2 regions of the Bacillus sp. SRL543 genome follow, and region 2 is predicted to be linked to the other one. Evidence: riboswitches for the same ligand, from Rfam matches in the RefSeq annotation. Region 2 holds a riboswitch; the other holds the start of a gene.

Region 1 (4,694 bases), 160 kb from region 2:
ACCACCCGTGTTGCCGCTGCCAGCGAATTCAGGACAGCCTCTTCCGCTGCCTCGCCTGCCGCTCTGAAAGCCAGATCAATATCCTCTTCATGTATCATAGAGATCCTTAAGCAATCTGCCGGTTTTTCATGAGGGATTTTCACAGCAGTCGAAAAGCCGATGACCACCTCGCCGCTTCCCGTCCCGATGATGGACCCCGTCCGGGACAAACCTGTTACCGTCCTTTTAATGATTCGGGTCAGCTGCCTCTCCGATACAGGCAGGTCAGTTGCGACAATGATAATGACCGACCCTTTATCCTTCTCCTCCTTAGCCTGGATAGCCTCACTCAGCTCCTCCCCGACGGCTTTCCCATTCACCCGCAGATCCTTTAAGCCGCCGAAATTCGTGAGCACGAGAACGCCCATCGTATAAGTTCCATGGTCCATTTCCATCAGCCTCGAGCTGGTCCCGATCCCGCCCTTCAGAGAATAGCAAAGCATGCCGGTCCCTGCTCCAGCAGTGCCTTCTTCCACGTCCGCCGAGGCATTCTGCAGTGCCTGGAATACGTGCTCCCTCTCTACGAACCCAGCCCGGATATCATTCAAAAACATATCATTGCATTCACACACAACCGGATTCACCGTTCCAGTCGTCCGGCCGATTTCGGGATTAGACTCCAGCATATACTGAATCAAAGCCTCGGCTGCTGTACCGATGCTCAGCGTATTGGTCAGGATGATCGGAGATTCTATCGTACCCAGCTCATTGATCTGGATTGTCCCCATACTCTTCCCAAACCCGTTGATCACATGGGTCGCGGCAATCAGCTTTTCTTTAAAAAGATTCCCGGGATGCGGCACAATTGCAGTGACCCCGGTTTGTTTATCACCATCACTTAGCGTTGTATGCCCCACAGTTACCCCTTCCACATCAGTGATAGAATTGCGCGGACCAGTTTGAAGGGTTCCTATTTTCACTCCATAATCTCTGATTCTTTTTTTGGCGGGCATCATTTTCCTCCATTTTTGCGAAGAAAGGTGCCTTTCTCCCATCTTTATTGATGAATTCAGGCACCTTTTTTCATTCTTTTATTTCGATACATATGGTTATCCGCTTCAACAAATAAGCTTTCCATGACACCTAGTGAATTTTCGCAGAACGCAAAGCCTATCGATATGTTAATTTTGACTTCCTGGCTGCTTTCATTATATCTGCTAATCTCTTCAGATAGCTTTTCAACCAGGAGCTCTACCTGTTCTTTGTCCTTTTTTAAAAGGAAAACCGCAAATTCATCTCCGCCAATCCTTGAAACATAGGCATTTTCTCTGAAAAATTGTTCTAATAGCCGTGCTGTTTCTTTAATCAGAAAGTCTCCAGTTTTATGCCCATAGTTATCATTCAAACATTTCAGGCCGTCCAAATCACATAATATAATGGCTGCAGCTGTATCCTCACGTTCATTATATTTCTCCATCATTTGCTCAAAGAAATCACGGTTATAGATGTCTGTCAAAGCATCATGGGTGATTCGATATTTCAATGTTTCTTCCAGCTTTTTTCTCTCATCAATATTCCGCACCATACCTTGAAGAGCGACCAGCACCCCATTTTCATATATCGGAGTCGCATACTCTTCAAACCATCGGTAATGACCGTCTTTATCTTTCCAGCGCTGAACGATTGCTTTATTGAAATCAACCTGTCCATGGACTTTTTTCTGGAGAATATCCATATCCTCCGGGTGGATATCCCTAAAGGCAACACCAGCGTCTGAATAGGCATCTGCATTAGAACCTTCACCGAAAAAGCATTCTGCTGAAGGACCAAGATATTTAAATTTCAGCTCCGGATATACTTGGCAATAATAAAGAAAATCTTTGGTGTTTTCTATCACATGCATATAATTTTCATGATTTTTAAAAGAGTCAGTTTCTTTCTTTTTCCATCTTCTGAAAAAATAAATCACAACCAATAAAACAGTCAGTGCCCCTAATCCAAAACCTTGTGCAAATTGTATGTTCATCATTGCTGTCCCTCTTCGTTTTCCTCAATCCTTCAGCATAAAAAATAGACCAATCGAAACCGATCAGCCTACGCTCATAAAGATGAATCGGTAACTGGCAGACATAGCCTTTGGCTTTAGTCCCTGTAGTTTTGCGTCTTCACCTTTCGATGAATTTGCCTGTATCTTTTATATATTTCATTTTAAAGGATAAACGGCAAGACTTCCAATTTAAACCGCGGAAAAATCCAGAGCAGGCACTCCCTAATACTCTTCCTCTGTTTTATGGATTTTCTTGAACTTCCCAAACTTAGAACCCAGAAGATACGAAACAAGAATGATCAGCACAAACCCAATGCTCGCAAACAAGCCCATTCTTTGATTGGCGTGGAGAAGCGAACCCGCAATCGTAAAGATAATCAGCACAATGCCCAGATAGGAGGTTACCGGATAAGCAGAGGATTTATATTTCTCATGAGATGCGCCGACCTGCTTCCTTTTCTTGATATGCGACGCCAGGATAATGATCCAGTTCAAGATCAGCATGATGCCTGCTGAGGCCGTCATATACTCGTAAATGGTATCCGGCAAGAGAAATGAAAGCAGGACAGAAACACCGAGCCCCGCTCCGCTCAGCAGCAGCGCCCCTGCCGGCACTCCTTTCCTCGTTTTCTTCTGGAGCCTTTGCGGCGCGTCTCCATCCTTTGAAAGAGACACGATAATGCTTGTTATTGAAAAAAGAGACCCCACCATCGTCGAAAAAGCCGCACTTATTAAAATGACATTGAAGATGCTATCCAGAAAAGGAATATTGAATTGTGATAAAGCAGCCACGAAAGGGCTTTTATCTTCATTTATGTTATGAAAAGAAATCATCATCAGGATAAAGAGGATGCTGACCACATAAAGGATTGTCAAAGCTGCAACCAGAAAGCTCCCTGCCTTTGGCACGTCTTCTTTGTTTCTAAGTTCCGTAGCCAAAACCCCGATCACTTCAATTCCCCCATAAGAGAACAAAATGAATATCATTGCAGACCATAACCCTGAAAACCCATTCGGAAAAATCCCCTCCGATAAAAAGGTGGACGATTCACCTGCCGTCTCGGGTGAGAGTACCCCAAACGCTGCTAGAATCCCGAAGAAAATAAAACTGATGAGCGTAGAAATTTTTATGACAGCAAAAAACGATTCAATGCTTCCGAAATTTTTTACACCGAGAAAATTAATGCCTAATGCAATGGCAGAATAAATGATCGAAAAAATCCAGATAGGAACATCCGGCAGCCATAATTGAGTAAAAATGGCCAGTGCCGTCACTTCGCTCGACATGATCAGCACTCCCGCCACCCAGTAAATCCAGCCGCTCATAAATCCCGCATAATGGCCGAATGCCTGTCCCGCATATGTCCGGAACGAACCGGGCTGCGGATCCTGCACCGTCATCTCAGCCAGTGCACTAAAAACAAAATAAGCCGTCAATCCGGCCAGCAGATATCCAATCAGCACAGAAGGACCCGCCGAGTGAATCGACAAACCGGATCCCAAAAAGAACCCCGCCCCAATCACAGAGCCAATCCCAATCAAAGAAAGCTGCCACCATGCCAGCTTATGCGACTGCCCCTTCTCCACCTGGCCCTTCTGCACATTCTTAACACTCTGTTTAACCACACTCACTTTTTGCATCTTCCCACTCCTCACCAGCTGCTTATGAAAAGTATGCCCTGAAATGGGAATAAGAAGCCATGGGGACAGGTACCGGAAGCCATGGGGACAGGTACCGTGGCCCAGTATCAAAAAGAGCCAAGGGACCTGTCCCCTTGGCTCTCTAAAAAAAGGCGCCAGCCCAGCAGGCCTGTACCTTCTTTATTCTGATATCCCGCCTGTAAACTTTAAGCAAAAACTCTGATTTCAACTTTTTACTTTTCACAAGCTATTTTGTCGCCGTCCCGATCCTTCGTTTTATTGGCATCATACAGCGCCTGGGATACATACGGTTTATATTTAGTTTTACCGCCCTTGTTTTTTACAGAAGAAGAACGGGCTACTCCGCCTTTATAATCCTTGTTTAATTCAGTACAATTCTTATAGGTTTTAGCAGCTGCCGGTGTTTTTGCTTCAGCACTTACAGAGAAAGATACACTTAGGATCAACAAAGCAGAAATGGCTAAAGCACTGGACTTTTTCATTTTAATTTTCTCACCTTCCATATTTTAACTTATATTAATAATAATCCAATATATCCATCTATTACAATATATTTTAATAGAATAATAGAAAGTTCTAATGCCAGCCATATAATAAAAGGCGCCAGCCCCCAAAGGCCGGCACCTCTCTCTCACTTATGAAAACAGCGCCTTCAAACGAGCCCAAAACCCCTTCGGCTCTTCCTTGGGCTTTTCAACCTCTTCCGTTTCTTCCTGTTTAATGCTTTCTGTTTTTAACACAAACTGAACTGAGTTTACTTTCTCGTTCTCAGGCGATACGAAGGAAACGGGTTTGAAGTCGCTTTTGTCGTATTCTTCGAGCATGCCTTCAACTTCTTCCTTCATTTGTTCCGGCAGATCCCTCGTGGCTTCATACAGCTCAGCCGTCCCATCATGGAGTGCGGCTGCACCGTCAGAGAGTTCCCCTGTTCCGCCTGCCACGCCAGCAATGCCGTTATGCAGTTCAGAATAGGAGCCTGCCAGCCTGCTCACTCCGCCAGTGTAAT
Region 2 (4,694 bases):
GCTGTCCGTTTTCAGCCGCTCCTTCACAAGCCGGACTTCTTTTTCCCCAAGCGGAGCCCCTCCGTACACCCAATACTCCATTGAAGACAAATCATATTTTTCGATATCAGGCTGCTTTGCTGTGAAAAGATAAGCAACCGGCGCACCGAAGAAATGGGTCGCTTTTTCCGAAGAGACAAGCTTTAACAGAACTTCCGGTGTGAAAACCGGCGCCATGATATGGGCTGCCCCCACATAGGTGCCTGCGATCAGGAACAGATGGAGCGGCGCCGAGTGGCTCAGCGGCATCAGGTGAAGCATGCGGCTTTCCGGCTTCATCGCCATCTCCACCGCCATCATGATCGCTGCGGAAAGGATGTTGCGGTGGGTGAACAGCACTCCCTTAGGACTTCCGGTCGTCCCGGACGTATACAGGATTGCCGCCTCGTCACCCTCTGTTAAAGGAATGCCGGCATCCAAATCCCTGCCGCCCGCCACCAGCTCATCAAAGCTGTCCCAACCAGCAGCAGAGGCACCAGTTTTCACACATTCCAGCCCTGCCCTTTCATGCAGGCCAGCTGTCTGTTCAACCAGCATTTCATGTGCGAATAAAACTTTCGCTCCGCTATGGTCGAGGATATAGCCCAATTCAGAAGCCGTCAGCCGGCTGTTCACCGGCACAATCAGCGCACCGATCCTTATTGCTGCAAAATAAGTAACCACAAATTCCGGAACATTCGGCATGAAAAGCAGCATGCGATCTCCCTTGCCATAGCCCCTGGACCTCAATGCATCTGCCAGCTTATTGACCCTGCTGTTCAGCTCACTATAGGAAAGCCTCTCCTCGCCTGAAATGACAGCCTCCCTGTTTGGATATTTCCTTCCGTTCCTCGCCAGCAGTTCAGATACGTTCATATATGATCCCCCTTTTCGTCCAGCCTTTTTTCGAATTGGTCCAGCATCTTTTCCATTTCCCCTTTTAAAAAAAGCAGCTCCCCGATGCGGGCGTTCACCTCCTTTACTCTCTCCCTGCCATACTCAACCGTCCGTTCCAGCTGCTTCCTTCCCGACCGGTCCTGGTCAAACAGGACAATCATCTCTTTGATTTCATCGAGCTTAAATCCAAATCGCTTGCCGCGGAAAATCAGCTTCAGCCGGATATAATCCTTTTTCGCAAAAATCCGCCTGCCGTTTTCATCTCTTTTGGGGCATAATAAGCCAAGCTCTTCATAATATCTGATGGTCCTGGTGCTGACCTGGAACTCGCTGGCCAGCTCCGATATCGTGTATTCCATGCTATCACCCGAATTCATTAACTATTCTGACACTAATATATCATTTACGTTAACGTAAAGTTCAAGCTTCAGTAAATCCTGTTTTTATTAAGAAAAATTTGATTTTTTCGGCTGCACCCTTAGGAAAAAATATTACTATTGTGTTAAAATGAAATATAATGATTGAACAAAACGTTCTTAATAAATAGCCCTCGATCATATAACTTCTGGATAAAAGGTGTGTGAAATAAATGATTGGCGAACGTGTTAAAAGACTGCGTCAGGAGAAAAAGATGTCACTTTCAGAGCTCGCAGAACAGGCAGGCGTAGCAAAGTCCTACTTAAGCTCCCTTGAAAGAAATCTTCAGACAAACCCTTCCATTCAATTTTTGGAAAAAATCTCAGCTGTTCTTCATGTTCCGGTCGATACGCTGATCCTGGACCAGCCCAATAAAGAAGAATTGGATTCTGAATGGATGAATATCGTTAAAGAAGCGATGGATTCCGGCATCTCGAAGGACCAGTTCCGCGAATTCCTCGAATTCAATAAATGGAGAATCAATCAAAAAAAATAGCTATATCCGAGGCTGTTATATAAAAAAACGGCAAACAGTCAGCATACCAATTGACAGCCTCCGCAACCTCCGTGACGTTTCCGCAAAATAAAAAAGCATTTCTCCTGCAGAGAAACACTTAGCTTTCTATATTCTGTTATTATGTTTTCAGCCGTTATCCGCAATCAGATCCATTGCCGGCTGGCCGGCAAGAAAGTTAAGTATATCTTCTTTTTTCAGGCCAATTTCCTTTGCTTCAGCAATAAGTGCCACCCATTCCAAATCGAATTCCTGCAAATTATTCTTCATAACCAACCTCTTCCCCCTAAAATACGTATCGTATTCCAGGCAATCCAGCCATCCTGGCGCCTCTTCCGACTTTGCTGTCTATAGGCGCGGTAGACCTGTGACTTTGCGTCCCTATCTTTCAACAGGTTTGCCTTTTTCTGCTTCGTCATGCCTTTTTTCATATCCTCTTAAGACTACTATAAAAGGTTTTCCAACATAATCGTGTTGTTTTTTGTCAAATCCTTCAAATTATTTTAAGATATTATTCGACAAAAAGAAGGATAATTGGATAGTTTTAGTAATAATCCAAAAACAAATGAGACTTATGGCCCGGTGAATTTAAGGGTAAAGTGTTATGTTTTTGCTCTTTTAGTCGACAGCTTCTATATGAGCCTTATTTCCTCTATCTATTTAATGATCCTCCCCTTATAACTCTCCATCTTTCTCTTAAAAGGCACCACCTTCACAGGAAGCCGCTCGAAAGTAAACGCATCAAAAAACGGAAACAGCGTCAAATCATTCCCGCACACCGGGCAGAGCCATTCGCCTATTTCGCTGCTGCTGTAGGATGGCCGGTGGCATTTAGTGCAGTTTTTTCGGTACATGGGGGAGCTCCTTCCAAGAAATTCTTCTGCTATGTTACAAGTAGTATAGTTTATGCTTTCATTTATATAAATTTCCATATTTATTCATATTTTCGTCAAATAGAACGAATTCCGTTCTTTATCTTGAATATACTCTCGTTTTCTTACTTTTTCGTATTTTATAAATTACTATAATGTTCGTTATAATGTATGAAATGTGTGTAAGGGAGTAGATACTATGCTCGGAAAAAAATTAAAATATCTGAGATTAAAAAAAGGCTACTCACTTAATGCATTGGCAAAAAAGGCTGCCATATCTAAGTCGTATCTTAGCTATATTGAAAGAGACGTCCAGATGAATCCGTCACTCCAGATCTTATCCAAGCTGGCAGGAGCTTTGGAGGTACGCCTTGATGAACTGATTGAGATTGAAGATCATACCAGAAATCACCATACTGAGATGGCAGCAGATCCGGAGTGGATAGAAATTGTACACGAAGCAATAGAACAGGGCATCTCTAAAGAGGATTTCAGCTATTATCTTGATTTCTTAAAATATAATCGCGAACAGAAAAAAAGGCAGTAAAAAACCGGCCCCCTCACAGGACCGGCTCTCCACCATTATTTCTGCAGCTTCACCGCAATCTTCGCTCCAACTTCAGCATTGTGCTTAACCAGCGCGATGTTGGCTGTGAGGCTTGTTCCTTCTGTCAGTTCTTTTACTTTGCTTAGGAGGAAAGGTGTGACCAGCTTTCCGGCAATCTTGTTGTCTTTTGCTTCCTGCAGCGCCGTTTCGATGACGTTTGTGATGAAGCTTTCTTCCAGGGCATCTTCTTCCGGGATCGGATTAGCGATGACAACTCCTCCATTGAGGCCAAGATCCCATTTTGTGCGGATCAGGCTGGCTGCATCTTCAGGAGCGTCAACGCGGTGGTTGACTTCGAATGGGCTTGTGCGGGTGTAGAATGCCGGCAGCTTGTCTGTTTCATAGCCGACGACCGGTACGCCGTGTGTCTCCAGGTATTCAAGTGTCAGGCCGATATCCAGGATGGACTTGGCGCCTGCGCAGACGACCGCTACATTTGTCCGGGCGAGCTCCTGCAGGTCAGCAGAGATGTCCATGGTAGTTTCGGCTTCGCGGTGGACGCCGCCGATTCCGCCTGTGACGAATACTTCAATTCCTGCAAGCTCTGCGCAGATCATCGTGGCTGCAACTGTGGTTGCCCCATTTTTGCCCTGGGCGATTAGATAAGGCAGGTCGCGGCGGCTTGCTTTTTCAATATCCTTGCTTTGGGCAAGGAACTCAAGCTCGTCCTCAGAGATTCCGATCTTTATTTTTCCATTGATGATGGCAATGGTTGCCGGCACCGCTCCGTTTTGGCGGATGATGTCTTCCACTTCTTTGGCTGTCACGATATTCTGCGGGTATGGCATGCCGTGGGAGATGATCGTTGACTCTAATGCGACAACCGGTTTATTTGCTTTTCGCGCTTCTAATACTTCTTCTGAAAATTCAAGATAGTTTTCTAGCATTATTATAACTCTCCTTTATTTGCTGAAGTTTTGCTGAAATGTTTCCTGCAGTCTGACATTATTTAAAATGGGGCTGACGGTTTCTTCCGATTGCAGCGTCAGCATGCTGCAGGCAATGCCGATTTTGCAGGCGTTTTCTGTATTGAGCCCTTTTAGATGGGCGTAAAGGATTCCGGCAACCAGAGAGTCGCCTGCCCCAGTCACATCCTGTACCTTGATCTTCGGCGGAAGCAGCACTCCTGCCTCGCCTTTCTTCGTGTAAAAAATCAGCCCTTTGTCGCCTCTTGTAATGACAACCTTCTCCACGCCTTTTTTCATGATCCTCTCGGCTGCTTTAAAGAAATCTCCATCATTGTCTATCTTCATTCCTGACAGCGCTTCAGCTTCGTCATGGTTGGCGATCAGCCATGTTACACCCTGAAGGTTTTCGGGCAGCTTTTTCACCTTTGGAGAAGAAACCGGCGTGATGCAGAGCGGAACGG

The links. Region 2 has a riboswitch for cyclic di-GMP ahead of AC4E8B_RS04080 (anti-repressor SinI family protein). Riboswitches for the same ligand answer to the same signal wherever they lie in the genome.
Region 1: it holds a riboswitch for cyclic di-GMP, as region 2 does, so the genes downstream of both, AC4E8B_RS04835 (sensor domain-containing diguanylate cyclase) here and AC4E8B_RS04080 (anti-repressor SinI family protein) in region 2, are expected to answer to the same signal.

The regions. Positions count from the first base shown of each region.
Region 1 is NZ_OZ481794.1:925,563-930,256, reverse strand. Features, by position in the region: gene AC4E8B_RS04840 (DmpA family aminopeptidase) at 1-992, opposite strand, end outside; gene AC4E8B_RS04835 (sensor domain-containing diguanylate cyclase) at 1,049-2,008, opposite strand; cyclic di-GMP riboswitch class I at 2,092-2,175, opposite strand; gene AC4E8B_RS04830 (amino acid permease) at 2,249-3,667, opposite strand; gene AC4E8B_RS04825 (excalibur calcium-binding domain-containing protein) at 3,901-4,170, opposite strand; gene AC4E8B_RS04820 (YhgE/Pip domain-containing protein) at 4,324-4,694, opposite strand, start outside.
Region 2 is NZ_OZ481794.1:763,437-768,130, reverse strand. Features, by position in the region: gene AC4E8B_RS04095 (class I adenylate-forming enzyme family protein) at 1-894, opposite strand, end outside; gene AC4E8B_RS04090 (MerR family transcriptional regulator) at 891-1,274, opposite strand; gene AC4E8B_RS04085 (helix-turn-helix domain-containing protein) at 1,505-1,828, shown strand; gene AC4E8B_RS04080 (anti-repressor SinI family protein) at 1,976-2,116, opposite strand; cyclic di-GMP riboswitch class I at 2,152-2,258, opposite strand; gene AC4E8B_RS04075 (hypothetical protein) at 2,503-2,700, opposite strand; gene AC4E8B_RS04070 (helix-turn-helix domain-containing protein) at 2,918-3,265, shown strand; gene AC4E8B_RS04065 (pseudouridine-5'-phosphate glycosidase) at 3,301-4,212, opposite strand; gene AC4E8B_RS04060 (carbohydrate kinase) at 4,228-4,694, opposite strand, start outside.